3 regions of the Pontibacillus sp. HN14 genome follow, and region 1 is predicted to be linked to each of the others. Evidence: riboswitches for the same ligand, from Rfam matches in the RefSeq annotation. Region 1 holds a riboswitch; each other region holds the start of a gene.
The links. Region 1 has a riboswitch for thiamine pyrophosphate ahead of thiW (energy coupling factor transporter S component ThiW). Riboswitches for the same ligand answer to the same signal wherever they lie in the genome.
Positions count from the first base shown of each region.

Region 2: another riboswitch for thiamine pyrophosphate. It lies ahead of thiT (energy-coupled thiamine transporter ThiT); the one in region 1 lies ahead of thiW (energy coupling factor transporter S component ThiW).
Region 3: another riboswitch for thiamine pyrophosphate. It lies ahead of LQ226_RS12360 (ABC transporter substrate-binding protein); the one in region 1 lies ahead of thiW (energy coupling factor transporter S component ThiW).

Region 1 covers NZ_JAJOLR010000001.1:177,925-183,680, reverse strand. The annotation lists gene leuC (3-isopropylmalate dehydratase large subunit) at 1-542, shown strand, start outside; gene leuD (3-isopropylmalate dehydratase small subunit) at 632-1,222, shown strand; gene ilvA (threonine ammonia-lyase) at 1,266-2,252, shown strand; gene thiW (energy coupling factor transporter S component ThiW) at 2,764-3,252, opposite strand; TPP riboswitch at 3,335-3,444, opposite strand; TPP riboswitch at 3,859-3,966, shown strand; gene tenA (thiaminase II) at 4,142-4,840, shown strand; gene thiD (bifunctional hydroxymethylpyrimidine kinase/phosphomethylpyrimidine kinase) at 4,833-5,648, shown strand; gene thiM (hydroxyethylthiazole kinase) at 5,648-5,756, shown strand, end outside.
Region 2 covers NZ_JAJOLR010000001.1:294,270-300,025, forward strand. The annotation lists gene LQ226_RS01485 (MFS transporter) at 1-758, opposite strand, end outside; gene LQ226_RS01490 (S8 family peptidase) at 1,390-2,547, opposite strand; TPP riboswitch at 2,914-3,014, shown strand; gene thiT (energy-coupled thiamine transporter ThiT) at 3,100-3,690, shown strand; gene LQ226_RS01500 (methanogen output domain 1-containing protein) at 3,977-4,633, shown strand; gene LQ226_RS01505 (TetR/AcrR family transcriptional regulator) at 4,652-5,239, opposite strand; gene LQ226_RS01510 (NADPH:quinone oxidoreductase family protein) at 5,390-5,756, shown strand, end outside.
Region 3 covers NZ_JAJOLR010000003.1:231,673-237,428, forward strand. The annotation lists gene LQ226_RS12345 (DMT family transporter) at 1-804, opposite strand, end outside; gene LQ226_RS12350 (Gfo/Idh/MocA family protein) at 1,094-2,137, opposite strand; gene LQ226_RS12355 (Gfo/Idh/MocA family protein) at 2,151-3,131, opposite strand; TPP riboswitch at 3,665-3,773, shown strand; gene LQ226_RS12360 (ABC transporter substrate-binding protein) at 3,889-4,878, shown strand; gene LQ226_RS12365 (thiamine-binding protein) at 4,884-5,177, shown strand; gene LQ226_RS12370 (ABC transporter permease) at 5,174-5,756, shown strand, end outside.

The DNA of each region.
Region 1 (5,756 bases):
CAAACCCAGGAATGTGTTTACCGGTTTCAGCATCTGTACCAGATCCAGCTGAAGCTCAAACAGACAATGAGCGCTCAGAGATTGAACACGCTCTACAGTACATGGATTTAAAACCGAATCAGCCGATTTCAGACATTCCAATCGAACACGTTTTCATTGGATCTTGTACCAATTCACGCTTAAGTGATCTCGAAAAAGCAGCTGAAATTGTGCGCGGCAAAACGGTTCATTCATCCGTAACAGCCATCGTTGTACCCGGCTCTCAGTCGGTTAAGCAACAAGCTGAAGCTAAAGGACTGGATGTAATCTTTAAACAAGCCGGATTCGAATGGCGCGATGCCGGTTGCAGCATGTGTCTCGCCATGAATGATGACGTGATCCCACCAGGTGAACGCTGCGCTTCCACGTCTAACCGTAACTTCGAAGGACGACAAGGAACCGACGCACGCACTCACCTGGTAAGCCCAGAAATGGCCGCAGCAGCAGCCATCACAGGCCACTTCACAGACGTCCGCCAATTCACAAACGCATTACAGCACTAAAGGGTGCCTGACACCATTTACTGCACTAAAGCAACACAGCGCGTCTGACACCATTCATCACGCTAAAGCAATAAAGGGGGATTAAGACAATGGAACCGATTCGGAAGCATGAAGGGTTGGTTTATCCGTTAAACCGATCGAATGTCGATACAGACCAAATTATACCGAAGCAATTCTTAAAGCGGATTGAACGACAAGGGTTCGGCCAGTTCCTCTTCTATAACTGGCGCTTTCAGGCTGATGGCACACCGAAGCCTGATTTCACACTAAACTCCCCTAAATACGACGGGGCTTCTGTTCTAGTTGCAGGTGAGAACTTCGGCTGTGGCTCATCTCGTGAGCACGCTCCGTGGGCGCTTGAAGATTATGGCTTTAAAGTCATTCTTGCCCCGAGCTTTGCTGACATCTTCTTTAACAACTGTGTGAAGAACGGCATTCTCGCTGTCACACTTCCAGAAGAAGAGATTAAACAGCTCATTCAAAAAGCAGAAAATGAAACGTACCATTTGACCGCTGACCTTGAAAATCAGGTTATTTACGACAATGAAGGATTTAAGACGTCGTTTGAAGTCAATGAGTACCAAAAAGAAATGTTGATCAATGGGTGGGATGACATTTCCGTCACCCTCACCCATGAAAATAAGATCAAGCAATATGAATCTAACAAAGTAGGAGTGTGAAGACATTGGGAATTGCTTAACAGGAACCAAAATCACGGAGGCGATGGAACATCTTAAAGACGTGGTCCACCGCACCCCCTTAACCACATCAACATCAATCAACGAACGAACAGGAAAACAAGTCTATTTCAAGATGGAAAACATGCAAAAAACAGGCGCATTTAAAGTTCGAGGGGCTAGCTTTAAAGTTTCTCAATTAACAAACGAGGAAGCAAAGCGTGGTGTCATCGCTGCCTCTGCAGGAAATCATGCACAAGGTGTCGCCTTAGCTGCCTCTAAACGCGGGATTAAAGCAAAAATCTTTATGCCTGAAGGGACACCCCAGGCTAAAGTGAGGGCAACAGAAAGCTACGGAGCAGAAATTGTCTTAACCGGCGAATCCTTCCAAGAGTCCTTCGAGGCTGCTTGTGAGGACCAACGCCAGAATGGCAGCGTCTTTATTCATCCTTTCGATGATTATGACGTGATGGCCGGTCAGGGTACGATTGCTCTTGAAATGCTTGAACAAAATCCATCCCTTGATACGCTAATTGTCCCAATTGGAGGTGGTGGACTGATTAGTGGCGTGGCTGTAGCAGCAAAATCTGTTAAGCCGTCAATCAAAATTATCGGCGTACAGTCTAGAGGCGCAAGTGCCATGTACAATCAGTATTACAAACAAGGCCCTTCCACCTTAAAAAGTGTTTCCACCATTGCAGATGGAATCGCCGTGAAGAAACCTGGAGAAAACACGTTCCCACTCATCAAGAAATATGTTGATGAGATCGTAACCGTATCTGAAACACACATCGCCGATGCCATCGTGACGATGCTCGAGCGAAACAAGTCCCTTGTAGAAGGAGCCGGAGCCTCTGCACTTGCAGCGTTACTTGCCCACGGCTCTCACATCCATTCGAATCAAACAGGCATTATCGTAAGTGGAGGCAACATGGACCTCGCCCGATTACCGATGATTCAGGAACTGAGCCAACAACCTGAACCAAGCCCTGTGCCAAACGCTCACAAAAGCTCCCCTTTTGTAGCATCTTGAAAGCTATAACAAAAGCGGAAGCGCCCGGTTAGCGCCGTATAGACTGGACTGAACCGGCGATGAGATCTAGGAAACACGGTGAGCCACCGGCGAATCGATGTTGACTGATCGACCAGAGGTGAGGGAAGTCTACTAGGTGCTGGGCGCTGGAGCTGGATGAACAAAAGCGGAAGCGCCCGGTCAGCACCGTATAGACTGGACTGAACCGGCGATGAGATCTAGGAAACAAGGGAAAGAGCCCATGCCTTATTGGTATGGGCTCATTTTTAGTGAAGTCGTGACAGGCCTATGTTGATCTGTAACCTTTTGAAGAGCTTTTCACCATAAAAGGTCACAGATTCCCTCTATCCGTTACCTTTCATGAGTCACACTTCGTCAAAAGGGCATAGATTCTTCCCCTCTCTTCCCTTTTAAGTACTAATTCCACAAAAAAGGTCACAGATCAAGCTCTTCTCTTCCTTTTTGAAGCTTCACCCCATGTAAAAGGTTATAGATCTATCCATGGTAACCATTAAGCTCTCCGTATACTCAACCGCTCCCCTACTCTCGAAAGCACAAACCACCCAAGAAAAGCCCCTGAAAGACTGCTTACGAAAAACGGTGGTAAAAACGCAAGAGCTCCAACAGAAGTCCCCATAACTACTTTGGCATACAGAACGGCAAAGAGCGCCCCGATCACACCTGAGCCCACTACTTCGCCTAGTACGGCCAACCCTTTTTTCTTCGAGACCTTATATAAAATACCTGCCAAGAAGGCACCGATCATTCCTCCTGGAAAAGCAAGGAGTGTCCCGAGTCCTAAGAGAACACGTAAAACGCCAATCATAAACGCAATCGCTACGGCCGGTATAGGTCCAAGCGTTACCGCAGCTAGCACATTGACAACGTGTTGGACAGGGTAGGCTTTAGCTACTCCAGCCGGAAACCATAACATTTGTGCCCCTAGTGTTCCAATCGCAACAAAGATAGCCATGGTCGTGATCATTCTTGTTTTGTTCATCCATTTCTCTCCCTTTCTGACAAGGGGAAACAAAAAAGCCAGATCTATAATAGACCTGACTTCGAATGGTAGAGTATACAGACGTGTCGCCTGACTACTTCCCTCCGCTGGTATGACCCAGATCAGGTTCGTAAGAGTCAGAAAGCTCGCTTGCTCTCCTCTCAGCCCATTCAGGCTCCCCTAGTAGTTTCATAATGTATTAAACTTTGTTAATCAGATTAACACAAACTTCCACCTTTGCAAATCTTTTTTATGAATGGTCGTTCTTTGTGAATGTATGTTTCTTTTCAGTTATATCAGTATTAAGTATTGGTTCGCTGGTTTTACTTCCCCCTCTCCCATTAAGGCATGTTTCCGTTCTTCTTTTTTTTCGTAAAGGTGGTCCGTGAAACTGCGAGACTCCTGTGGGAGAAAGAGGTCGACGAGACCCCGGACTGAACGAAGTGATGGAGGAGGCTCGACAGCTCGCCCGCGGAAAGGGAGTAGTTTCACGGACCACCTTACTCTCAATTACATTAACGGAAACATTTCTGAATCTCCCCCTACCAATTTCTATCACAGTAGACAATCCAAGGAAACCTATGTTAAGGTAACGGTACAATATAGGAAGTCCACTAGGGGCGCCCATTTTTTTGGCTGAGATAAGGAGTCATCCTTGGTCCCTTTGAACCTGATCTGGTTAGTACCAGCGAAGGGAAGTGGAGTCGGTTGGATTTATCTATATATGATTTTGAGAGCGTCCATTTGTTGTACTCTCTTAATCTATACTTTCGTAAACCCAAAAACCGCTCCAGTTCTAAGGAGCGGTTTTTTTATATTTATCCCCCAACCCCCTCCCTCCTCACTACCTGGTTCACTTCCTATAAATAAAAAACCAGGAGGAACAATCATGTCATTTACTGAACAACTTCGTCACGACGCACACCCTATTTTCGAAGCAATTTTCAACCATCCGTTCGTAAAAGGAATCGGAGAAGGCAACTTGCCAAAAGAAGCTGTCGCTCACTATGTTAAGGCAGATGCAGAATACCTTCATGCCTTCATGAATGTGTACGGCACTGCGATCTCGAAGTGCACGGACAAGGAGGACATTGCGTTTTTCAAAGAAAATATTGAATTTGTCCTTCATAGCGAAATCCATCCACACCATAATCTTTGCACATATATCAACACGCCCTATGAAGATTTACAAGGATACCCTCTGCCTCCTACGGCTGATCATTATATTAAACATATGAAAACGACTGCCCATGAAGGAACACTTGGTGAGATTCTGGCAGTGCTCCTTCCATGCCCTTGGACGTACCTTGAAATTGGACATTACCTGATGGATCACGTTCAGCCAACACCGGAGCACCCGTTCTATGAATGGATTACGTTTTATGTAAACGATGAAATCCAAGATACGACAAACCAACTGCGCAGTAAATTAGACGCTTGGGCAGAAACTGCTTCACCAAGGGAGAAGAAAGCGATGAAAGATGCCTTTATTAAGAGCTGTCAATTGGAATGGGCGTTTTGGGAAATGGCCTACCGCCAGGAAACGTGGCCGACATCTGCTATTAAAGAGGTGACCCGTCATGCGTAGCGTAAAAGGAGCTCTAACGATTGCCGGCACAGATCCAAGCGGTGGTGCTGGCATACAGGCCGATCTGAAAACATTTCAGGAACTAGATGTGTATGGCATGTCTGTGATCACTTCAGTCGTTGCCCAAAACACGATGGGCGTTAGAGGGGTTCGTCATTTAGAAGCAGATTTTATCAAGCAACAGCTTGAAGCTGTCACAGACGACATGCCTGTGCAAGCTGTCAAAACAGGGATGATTGCAAATGCCAAGATGATTGAAACGATAGCCAATCATTTACGCCCCCTTCACCTCCCCCTTTGTGTGGATCCTGTTATGATCGCTCAAAGCGGTGATGCACTAGTGGATGACAAAGCGCTTCAAACCATGCGGGATCAATTGCTTCCCCTCGCAACAATCGTTACGCCAAACATCCCTGAAGCGGAAGCATTAACCGGGAATAGCGTGAAATCTGAGGAAGACCGGAAAGAGGCAGCGAAGAGAATCGTGCATGAATTTGGCTCTTCTGCGGTTGTGATTAAAGGGGGGCATTTGAACGGAGAAGCGACTGATCTCTTCTACGACGGGACGAGGTTCGAAACGTTTACATCCCCCCGCTTTGAGACAAAGCATACCCACGGGACAGGGTGCACCTTTGCTGCGGCCATCACAGCTGAGCTCGCAAAAGGGGAAAGTCTGAAGGAAGCCGTTAAAACAGCGAAGTCCTTCATCACGCTTGCCATCCACCATACGCTTGAGATCGGTCAAGGCCAGGGCCCTACAAACCACTGGGCTTATAAAGAAACCATTCGGAAAGGAGAATATGTGTAATGTCTTATTTACAAAAACTGAGGGAAACGACGCCACTCATTCATAATCTGACGAATGAAGTGGTGATGAACTTTACTGCTAATGGGTTATATGCCATTGGGGCAGCGC
Region 2 (5,756 bases), 120 kb from region 1:
ACACTTGAGTAGGAGAAAGCTAATAAACTTCCTACAAGCGCAATCGGTAAAGCTTTTACTTCAAATAAATCATGAAAGCTTAACTTCTTCTTACTTGAAGGAGCTTCTGTTGCTGGTGCGGATACTAAACTAGTGAATAGAAGAGCACCGGCGAGTAAAGCACCGAGTATTATGAAGAGCGTTGAGAAGCTAAGCCAATTTAATAGGGTTAAGGCTAGGAATGGACCTGCCACTACTGCGAGATTCATTGACATTGCAAAGTATCCAAGCCCCTCACCGCGACGACTATCTGGAGTAATATCCGCCGCAATAGCACCTGCAGCAGTTGTGGCGATTGCAAACCAAATCCCATGGAAAAATCGAAGCGCTAATAATAAATAAAAACTTGTAGCCGCTACATATACGAATGTAGTGAGCATAAATAACAACAAACTAATCAAAAGCATTCTTTTCTTCCCAAAGTCTTCTAATAACTTTCCAGAAAAAGGCCTTACCAGAATAGCTGAAAGTAAGAAAAGCGTAACGATTAAACCAGCCTGAGACTCGGAGCCGTTTAGATCATCGGTCACATATATCGGTAATGTGGTTAAAAGAGCATAGAAGGTAAGAAATAAGAAAAAATTGCTTAAGGAAATAAATAAAAAGCTTTTCGTCCATATAGGTGATTTTTTTTGAGTCATAAGAGTCCTCCTCTGATGTTCTTGTCGGTAGCAGGATTCTGCTTTGTTGTCTATTCGATTAAAAACACCAAGATTCATATTATGCTTCTTATTATCCTTTGTAAAGGTATATGCATTTCCATTTAGGCTTCTAGTTGTTGGTTATGGATGTGATCCATATGGGCCGTTATATTTTATGAGTGCTCGGGCTTGTTCGGGGACAACTCGCTTTCCGAGGGGGAGCTGGGAAGACTCCTCGTTCGCATTCGCTCTCTGTGGGGTCTCCCCTAGGCTCTTTCCCCCGTAGGAGTCTCGCAGTCCCCGAACAAGCCCTGACTACATAGGGGGTGAACGGCCTTGAGGCACGAATTGTGTGAGGTGACCTCTCCGCATAATGCATGTTGCCGTTCATCCAAATATGGCAAAGGTGGGCTTGGAAACTGCTAAACTCCCGTGGGCAGAAGAGCCAGTTCAGTTCCAGCGTGGAGGACCTAGCGCGATAAGTCATCTTTTTTCCAAAGGCTAAACGCCTTTTCCAAAAAGCTGTCTTATCCGTACGGTCCTAGGCACCAAGCTTGCACATTTCAATCTAGGAGAGCGAGTTGACCCTGGGCAAGCCCAAGCACTCATCAATCGTATCGGCCCTTTACTACTAAAAATTCTTAGCTATAAGGATTATGGAACACAAAAAAATCCCCGGCATGGCCGGGGAACGAAGGGGAAAGTTCATTTATTGTGCTACTGCAAAAGTAGTAGTAGCTGCATTTACTGCTTCCTGTACGTTAATGAGTCCATTCCCGTAATAGAAAGCATCGCCTAAAGGCGTTGTGGTACTATTTAGTAAGCTGCGCACTTCTTGGTTAGTAAGAGAGCTGTCCTCAGCTAAAATGAGTGCTGCAGCACCGGCTACATGCGGGGACGCCATTGACGTTCCGTTATAAGAGCCGTAAGTATTGCCTGGTAGTGTACTGTAAATATTAGCTCCTGGTGCCATTACTTCTAATTCTTCACCAACGGAAGAAAAAGAGGCACGGTTCAAGCTTTCATCTACTGCTCCAACAGCAACAACAGATGCGTATTTAGCTGGATATCCGATGGTATTCTTTTTTCCTTTAGATCCTTCATTTCCAGCCGCGGCTATTAACAAAACACCTTGTTGGTAAGCTTGATCCATTGCTTGTTCTAATGTTGTTGAGCCACGGCTTCCGCCTAAACTCATATTTACAACGTCAATGTTGTTGTCGACGGCCCATTCAATCCCTTTTGCGATTCCGCTGTAAGAACCACTGCCGCTGCTGTTTAATACCTTAACAGCATAAAGTTCAGCTGATGGGGCTACCCCGATGACACCAAGGGAATTGTTGACACCTGCAATTGTGCCAGCTACGTGTGTACCGTGACCGTTTCCATCATTAAATGGGTCCGGTTCACCATCTACGAAACTTGCGCCACCTGCTACTTGTAAATCTTCATGACTAGCGCTGATTCCGCTGTCTAATACTGCTACTTTAATTCCGCTACCAGAATTCCCGCTTGCTTGAACATCGTCAGCATTGATTGCGGGAATGCCCCACGGGGTTGTCTGCCCGTAAGCTTGTACGTTAGCATCTTCTTCAATATAAGCAACATTTGGATTCTTCTTAAGAGCTTCTACAGCTTTAGGGGGGAGTTTTGCCTGAACAACATTCATATACTTGAATTGATGCTTCACTTTTCCGCCAACCTTATGAATGGTAGATACTTCTTTGTGATCGACCCCAGCCTTAAACCCAATTAAATAGTCTTGGGGTTTCTCTGACGGCTGAGCCGAAATTTTGCTTGGTCCTATGGATAAAGATAAGACGAACATAAAGCTAAGTAGTGCAATGACCAATCGTTTCAATAGAATCCCTCCTTAAATAGTTGACTCTATTGTATAACGGGTCTAAAAGAATTTCTTTGGGACAATAAAAGATTGATAGGGAAGGGGAGGGCGTAAAAGGAATCGCTTTTAGAGAAAAATAGGAGAATGGGCACGGGTTTTGAAAGGTTTAAATGAGGATTTGTGCAAATCAAGCGTGGAAACGATAGAAGAACGGGTGTTTGGGGAAAGGGTTTGGGAAAAGTAGAATAGGAGAGTGGTTTGGATACCATTTACTAGTATACCACAAAATTATGAAAATATTGGATAAAAAATGTATTTATCTTCATATGATTACTTGAGTCCTTTGTGATGTTCCCCTATAATAGGAAGTAACAAAAAAAGCATACGTAAGAAGACCACAAGGGGAGCCGCTAGGCTGAGATTGAACGATTCGTTCTGACCCTCTGAACCTGTTAGTTAGTACTAGCGTAGGGATGTGGCTTTAGTGATGGCGCAATGCAAACGGACTATCCATCTTAAAGCTCTCCCTTGCATTGCTTTTTTTGTGTGCATTTTTATTTTAGGGAGGCGATTCAGATGAAACATAGTCCGATTTTATTTTTAGTAGAGGTAGCGATGTTTGCGGCTCTAGGTGCAGTTTTAAGTTTACCGTTTTTAACTATTCCGTTGTGGGTCCAAGGCGGATCCATTGCCTTTGCCATGGTTCCTATTTTCTTTATGGCTTATCGATGGGGGTTAAAAGGTGGCGTTACAACAGGACTTTTAGTGGGGATTTTTAATTCATTGATTAATCCATTTATAGTCCACCCTGTCCAATATGTGATGGACTATCCTCTTGCTTATGCTGTGGTTGGTATAGCAGGAATCTTTTCTAAGCCAGCGCTTAAAGCTGTTCGGGATGGTCATGCAAAGTCGTTCACAGTTTATATTGTAATGGGCACATTACTTGGAAGTGCACTTCGGTTTATGAGTCACTTTATAGGTGGGATTGTGTTCTTCTCTTCCTTTGCGCCAGAAGGCACAGCAGTCTGGTACTATTCCTTAACCTATAATATTGGTTATATGCTGCCATCGTTTATTATTAGTGCAGTCATATTGAATATCATTTTATATAAACAGCCGAAGTTGCTCCGTTTTGGCGGGTCCCAAACCGCGAAATCTGTGTAACTCATAACAGGTTCAAGATAAAAAGGCGTGTCGCAGAGAGAAAAGACGATCTGCGGCACGCTTTTGTTTTAATATAGAGTTTGAAAAGGCCGTGTTTGAGGAAAGCAAGTCGTGAAAGGGAATACTTGATTAGTAGATCTTAATATGAAATAACAAGATGTTCTTTCTAGTGATAAATGAGTAAATTAGGAATCTAATATATTAATTGCAAAAAATAGGTTCGTTTTTTCTAGAAGAGGGTAAAGGTGTATGTGGAATGTATCTTTTAAAAGGGGGAAATTAACATATGAGTCAAAAACAGACATTAACAGCGCAAACATTTCTCTCTAAACTACTTACTCAATATGCATCAATACATGAAAAGGCTGTAGGTGCACAGGCTGAAGAATATATTAAACAATTAGGAATCCGTACAGGTGAATGGCTTGAAGGACATTATGTAGATGACAAATCCACGCGATCTGTAGATCAGTATGTGAATGTCATTCTTGCTATTAAAAACGACATCGGAGGACATTTTGAAATAGAAGAAGTTACGCCTGAGCGTATCGTTGTAAAAGGAATAAAATGCCCATTTGGAGAAATGGTCAAAGATGCTCCTCATTTGTGTCAGATGACTTCTAGTGTATTTGGAGGGGTCGCATCTCGTCATTTTGGATACTCTAAAGTCCATCTTGAGCGACGAATTGCCACTGGTGATGACCACTGTCGAGTTGTGATTCACTTAAGCCAAGATGAGAATGAAGCGGGACAGGAATACTACGAATTACCTGTAACCCCTAAAAATGGAGATCCATTTCAATGGGAAGAAGAAACGATTAAGATGCTCGGGGAAGAACTTCGAAAGAGCGATGAGATGATTGCAGGGCTTGTAGCTGAAATTGAAGAGCTACGTTCACAAGTTCGCATACAAGAAAGGAAAAGCAGAAGAGACTTCCGATAAGGAGGTCTTTTCTGCTTTTTAGTCGTTTAATAACCGGTAAATAGACTCAGAACATAGTGTTTTGTAATACTCGTGTAGCTGATGGTCTCCTGCCATAAGCCATTGTAAAATACAGCCATCAATTAGACTTCGGATGGCTTTGGCTCCTTGGTCGGAATTAACGCTTAGAAAGATCCCTTCTTCCTTTCCTCTTAGAATAATGGACTTTCCAATTTCAAAGCAATTGGAATAGAAATGCTGATTGATTTCTTGAAAACGGGGTATTTTAGGTACATAAGACAAAAAATCTAAATAGACCTTATAAAACTGATCGTTTTCTTTTGGACCAACAAAAACAGCATTCACATAAGCTTGTAGTTTTTCCTCGGCTGACTCAGCTTCTTGAACAGCGCTTGCTTCTTTTTGGTAAATTTTCTGAGTTAACCATTCTAAAAGGTTAGCAAATACATCTTCTTTGTTCTTGAAATAATAATTTGTTACGCCTTTACTGACGCCGGCATAAGTGGAGATATCTTGCAAAGTCACGGTGCTATATCCTTTATCGGCTACTGCTTCAAATGTGGCTTGCAGTAATTGTTCTCTTCGTTGTTGTTCTCGCTTTTTCATAGGAACCTCCGAATCACGTGTAATAGGTCTATTGTATAAAAATTATACCAATGGGACAAATCCTTTGACATATTTAATTTGACCAGTCAGAATAAAAATGTAAATAAAGAAGATCTAATTTATTGATTTCAATAGAGGAGGAATTATTTTATGACATTCCGTGCTTTATTAGCTATGAAAGAAGAAGAGAAGGTCACAACAAAAGTCGTTGAAAGAGAAGAATCAGATTTACCTGAAGGGGATGTGACTATAGAAGTTGCTTATTCCAGTGTGAATTATAAAGATGGTTTAGCAACGAATGCGAAAGCGAAAGTTGTGCGGGATTATCCGATTGTTCCTGGTATTGATTTAGCAGGTAAGGTTACATCTTCAAATGATGATCGTTATAAAGAAGGAGATCACGTTATTGTAACAAGCTATGAGCTTGGCGTGGCTCACGACGGAGGATTCAGTGAATATGCACGTGTTCCCGGTGATTGGGTCGTTCCATTACCTGAAGGGATGTCACTCCGCGAGG
Region 3 (5,756 bases), on a different contig from region 1:
TAGCGTTAACTCATTTCCAAGTAACGCAATACCGAACAAGGAAGCTGTTACAGGTTCCACCATAGCTATTATGGAAGCTGTAGAAGGAGCTGTTCGTTTGACCCCGCGGACATAAAGGATAAACGACAGACCAGCACCGATAATTCCTAAAATGATAAACATTCCAATATCATCTGAGCTTACGACGGAAACCGCTTCTCCGAAGTCTATACGGAGGGCAAGCACCAGAATAAAGAATAGGAAAGCAACCGTTAGTGTAGCTTGAGGACTACCTAATTTAGCGGCTTTCTTAAATCCAAATATAAATAAAGCGTAAGAGATCCCTGCACTTAAACCAGCGACGATCCCCATAAACGAAACAGAACTACCTGAGTTGTAAGCCCCTGTTAACAAGATTACCCCTACAAGAACGAAAGCAATGCTTGCCCATTTAAATAGGGAAGAGCGCTCAATGCCAAGTAAAAAGGAAACGAGTAACACAAAGATAGGTGCTGTATACATTAACGTTGCCGCAATCGGGATGCCGGTTGATTCTATCGCTAGAAAGTAAAACAGGAAGTTCCCTGCTACACCTATTCCAGCCACCGCTGCCCATGAGTAAAAGTAAGGATTTTTGTTCTTGATCTTAATGACTTTCCGTCTGATTAAGTACCAGAGTGCAAAGCAAATAAACCCTATAAACCCACGGTAAAAGGCAATAACCGCTGGATTCCAGCCTCTGTTCATCAAAATATCTCCAACGCCGCCTGTAATCCCCCATAAAACTGCAGAAGTCAGAATAAAAAGTATGCCAGTATAATTCATTGTGTCCCTCCTCTTGATTGTTCTTATTACAGACCTCTTCTAATAGATCGTGCTCAGATTACGGAGGATCTGCCTCGTCTATCGCTATAGTATCGGTCTTTTACTATTCATTCCATCTATACCAACTTTTCAAACTTCTTTCTTAAAACCTCAGAATATTAATCCTGTATAACCTTAAATATGTTATGTTAGTACATCAATTTTTGGGTACTTTGTAGGATACCTCTGCCCGAGTGCATGTGAGCATTGCGCATAAAAAAAGCGTTTGTGCCGAAGCACAAACGCTTTTTTACATCTCAACCGCTTTTCCAGTAGCTGCTGATTCGTATAAAGCTTCAATAATTCTTTGAACAAGCGTTCCTTGGTGGGTGTGTCCACTCGTTTTTTGACCCATAAGAATCGATTCAATAAAGTGGTGCACCATGTCTTTATGGGCATTGCCCTTATCCACATAGGGAGGCGTGAGATCCAGAAGGGTATCGTGTTTTTCCTGATACATCGTGAGCGGAAAAACATCCGCCCCTCCCTGGTCACCCATTACTTTTAGAACTCTCGCATCCTTATCAGCAATGTTCGCCGCGAAGGAGGATTCAAATAAAAGGGAAGCGCCGTTTTGGAACGCAATCATGCCCCGGGCCATGTCTTCGACGGAAAAGTTCTCATGATCCCATTCCCCTAAGAGACCTACACCAGGACGTTTCCCAATTTTATCGTACGTCACTCCAAGTACCGTTTTTGGTTCCGGATACCCCATCAAATACAAGGCTGAATCAAGCATATGGATGCCATTATCGATTAGCGTTCCACCACCTTGAAGCTCCTTGTTCGTAAAGACGCCCCAGCCTGGGATGCCTCGCCTTCTGTTCCATTTCGCTTCCGCTGCATAGATCTCTCCCATTTCCCCTTCATCTATGAAACGCTTCACTGTTTCGACTTCCGGACGAAAGCGAAAGTGGAATCCATACATAAGGTGCTTGCCTAATCGGCTTGCCGCTTCTTCCATCTTCTCTGCATCACTCGATGAGATCGCTGGTGGCTTCTCACATAACACGTGGCAACCTGATTCCATCGCGGCGATCGCCTGCTCCGCATGAAACGCGTTCGGGGTGCAAATGCTGACCGCATCTAAATCCATTTCACGAAGCATATCCTGATAATCTTCGTACGCATGGGAGATGGAGAACTCACGGGCACAGTCTTCAGCCTTTTCCTTATTGTGATTCGCCACGGCAACGACTTCTACTGCATCTCCGTAGTTTTGATAATTGGGAATATGAGCACTCCTTGCGATGCCTCCTGCGCCGATAATCCCAATTCTAAGTTTCCGATTCATATCGTTCGCCCCTTTATCCGTTATAGTAAGCTTGTACCATTTCATCCATCACTCGGTTCGTCCGAAGCGCAGAACGCCTGGTACTCGGTGATTCTCCTTCTCCTAACAGCTCATCGACAATCGTTTGAATCAGGTGCTGCTGAATCGGACTTGGGCGATCGATATGAAATTCCTCTGTTCCGAAACGATTGATTAATTTGATTGGCACTTCATCAAACGTTGAGAAAATAATTTCCCCTTTCGTCCCAACAATTCGGTTTCGATCTTCATTCTTATAGGAAGAAAAGTTCCACACACCAGTTCCCATAACCCCGCTTTCAAATCGGAACGTTCCACTTACACTATCTTCAGCAGGGTAAGAAGCTGCCAGATTGTCCGCATACCCTTTTACCTGTTCAATTGGTCCAAGAAGAAAGTCAAAGAGGTCAAGTGTATGAGAAGCGACGTCGTAAAATAAACCTCCACCGCTCACTTCAGGCCGAACCCTCCAAGGCCATTCTCCGTTTTCATCCTTTTCTAATTGCCTCTGGGTTTGTTCCATCGTCACAAAGCGCACATCCCCGATGGCACCTTCATCGAGCAGTTCTTTTACTTTAAGAAAACGAGGCAGACGGCGGCGATAATAGGCCACATATAAAGGCACATGATGTTCCTCACAAACATCGATCATCGCCTGGCATTCCTCTGTGTTCAGTGCCATTGGTTTTTCGACGTATACAGGCTTTCCCGCTTTCGCCACGAGGTCTGTATACTCCTTATGTGAACCTGGTGGCGTTGCTATGTACACCGCATCTACTTCAGAATCTGACACAAGATCATCTGCTTTGTCATACCACTTTGGCACGTTGTGTCGCTCTGCATAATCTTTCGCAAGCTCACCACTTCGTCTCATCACAGCCACGAGCGAACTGTTTTCCGCTAGTTGAAACCCTGGCCCGCTTTTCACTTCAGTCACATCGCCACAGCCAATGATCCCCCATCGAATCTCTTTCATATGTATGTTCCTCCTTCTTTTATAAAGCCCTTACAAAAAAAGTTACAAAATAATTTATTTCCCCAATTCCGACCAAGTGTAACCTATGAATGTAAAAAAGAGCAATCCCCTCAGCAAAGAGATTGCTCTTTGTCATTAATCTACGAAAACTTCCGCAAAGTGATTGTGAATTTGTCTCTTGTATTGCTCCACGTCCGTACCTTTTACTAGAGAAGAATCATACGGCTACAGGGCTATCTGTGACTTTTTAAAAGCACTTTGTTCCTAAAAGGTCACAGAGCCCACGTCTCTCTTACCTTTTCACCCTTTCAGCTGCGAAAAGGTCATAGATTCGACCTATCTGTTCCCTTTTGAAGTCATAAAGCAACGAAAATGTCACAGAGAGCGCTTCTCTCTTACTTTCCGAGCCCTTCTCCCCCGAAAAAGGGAACAGATCTCAGAATCTCTCCTCTACGAAAAGCCCTCTTGCAATTCCGAAACGAGTGTGGCAAAGTCTTAAGAGAAAGAGCGTTAATCATAATTTAATAGGAACACGTAACATGTAGGGGAACCAGTGTGACTGGTTGAGACGTCCTGTAGACAGACGGACCCTTAGAACCTGATCTGGTTGAGACCAGCGTAGGAAACATATCTAAACGTTTTTAATGATATGCACCCTAGGTATGGTACCTGGTGCTTTTTTTATTGGAAAATTTTCTACGATTCTCTAAAAGTCCCTTACCGTTTAACGCTCTCATTACAAAAGGGAGGAATCATTTTGAAGAAACTATGGATCTTGACGTGTCTAATCGTCCTCTTAACCGCTTGCTCAAGTACAAGTGGGGAAAATGGAGGCGAAAGGGAGTCTCTACAAGACGTGACACTTGTCCTCGATTGGACGCCAAACACGAACCACACCGGCCTATATGTAGCGAAAGAAAAAGGCTATTTCAAAGAACAAGGCTTGAATGTGGATATTATTATGCCAGGAGAGGCCGGAGCTGATCAGCTTGTCGCATCAGGGAAAGCAGACTTTGGCATTAGCGCACAGGAAGCTCTTACGAAAGCGCGCGTGCAGGACATCCCGGTCGTATCAATCGCAGCAATTATTCAGCACAATACATCAGGGTTCGCTTCTCCAGCGGAGAAAAATATTGAATCACCAAAAGATTTTGAAGGAAAGACATATGGCGGCTGGGGCGACCCAGTTGAGCAAGAAGTCATCTCTTCTCTAATGAAAGGAGAGAACGGGGATCCTGACAAAGTGGACATCGTGAACATGGGAAATACCGACTTCTTCACAGCCGTTGAGAGAGATGTTGATTTCGCATGGATCTACTACGGGTGGACAGGCGTTGAGGCCGAGCTCCGTGGTCAGGAATTAAACATGCTGTACTTAACTGATTACTCAGAGAAACTTGATTATTATACCCCCGTCCTCACAACGAACCAGAAACACATCGATGAAGATCCTGAGCTCGTTGAATCGTTCACGAAAGCCGTGTCCCAAGGCTATCAATTTGCGATCGACGAACCAGAGAAGTCAGCTAATATTTTAATAGACGCCGTACCAGACCTTGACAAAGAGCTCGTCAAAGCAAGTCAGAAATGGCTGTCACCGAAATACAAAGACGACGCGGAACAGTGGGGCGTACAAGATCAAGCCGTTTGGGAAAACTATACCGATTGGATGTACGAAAACGGGTTGCTCGACCAAGAACTGAAGGCAAGTGAAGCCTTTACGAACGAATTCTTACCAGAGGAGTGATGACAATGGCCAATTCATTAGTCAGTATTCAAATCATACCAAAGACACCAAACGGAGAACCAACCATTCCGATGGTGGACGAAGCGATTTCCATTATTCAAGAATCCGGAGTGAAGTACGAGGTCCATCCCCTTGAAACGACGATGGAGGGAGATCTATCCGAGCTGTTTCAGATCATCGAAAAGATGAATGCGCGCATGGTCGAACTAGGGTGCCTGAATGTGATCTCACAGGTTAAAGTGCTCTATCAGCCAAGTGGTGCTTCAATGGATGCGTTAACGGAGAAGTATTCCGAGTGAAACAAGCAGTCTTAAAAGGATGGCGGCCTGCACTGGTCATCATCCTTCTCTTTATTAGTTGGGAAGGCGCTAGTCGACTATTTGATATTCCAGAATGGCTCATCCCCTCCCCATTTCAAGTGTGGGAGGAAGGAATAGCCGGATGGTCGTTGTATAACCATCACCTCTACTCGACCATCTGGCTCACCGTGATTGGATTTCTGATCGGGTCCACGTTTGGCATCGTCGTGGCGATTCTTTTGCACGTCACCCCTGTGTTCCGAAACATGTTTTACCCGCTTATTATTTTCTCACAGAATATCCCGATCATCGTGCTCGCACCACTCCTTGTCATCTGGTTCGGATTCGGTATGTTGCCAAAACTGATCATTATCACACTCGTTTGCTTCTTCCCGATTGCCGTTTCAACGATGGACGGATTAAGACAGACGAGCACGGAATTGCTTCATTATATGAAAATGGCGGGCGCAACAAAACGCCAGACGTTTTGGAAATTAGAGTGGCCCCATGCGCTGCCTTCTTTATTCTCCGGGTTAAAGATCTCTGCTACATACAGTGTAATGGGCGCCGTCATTTCCG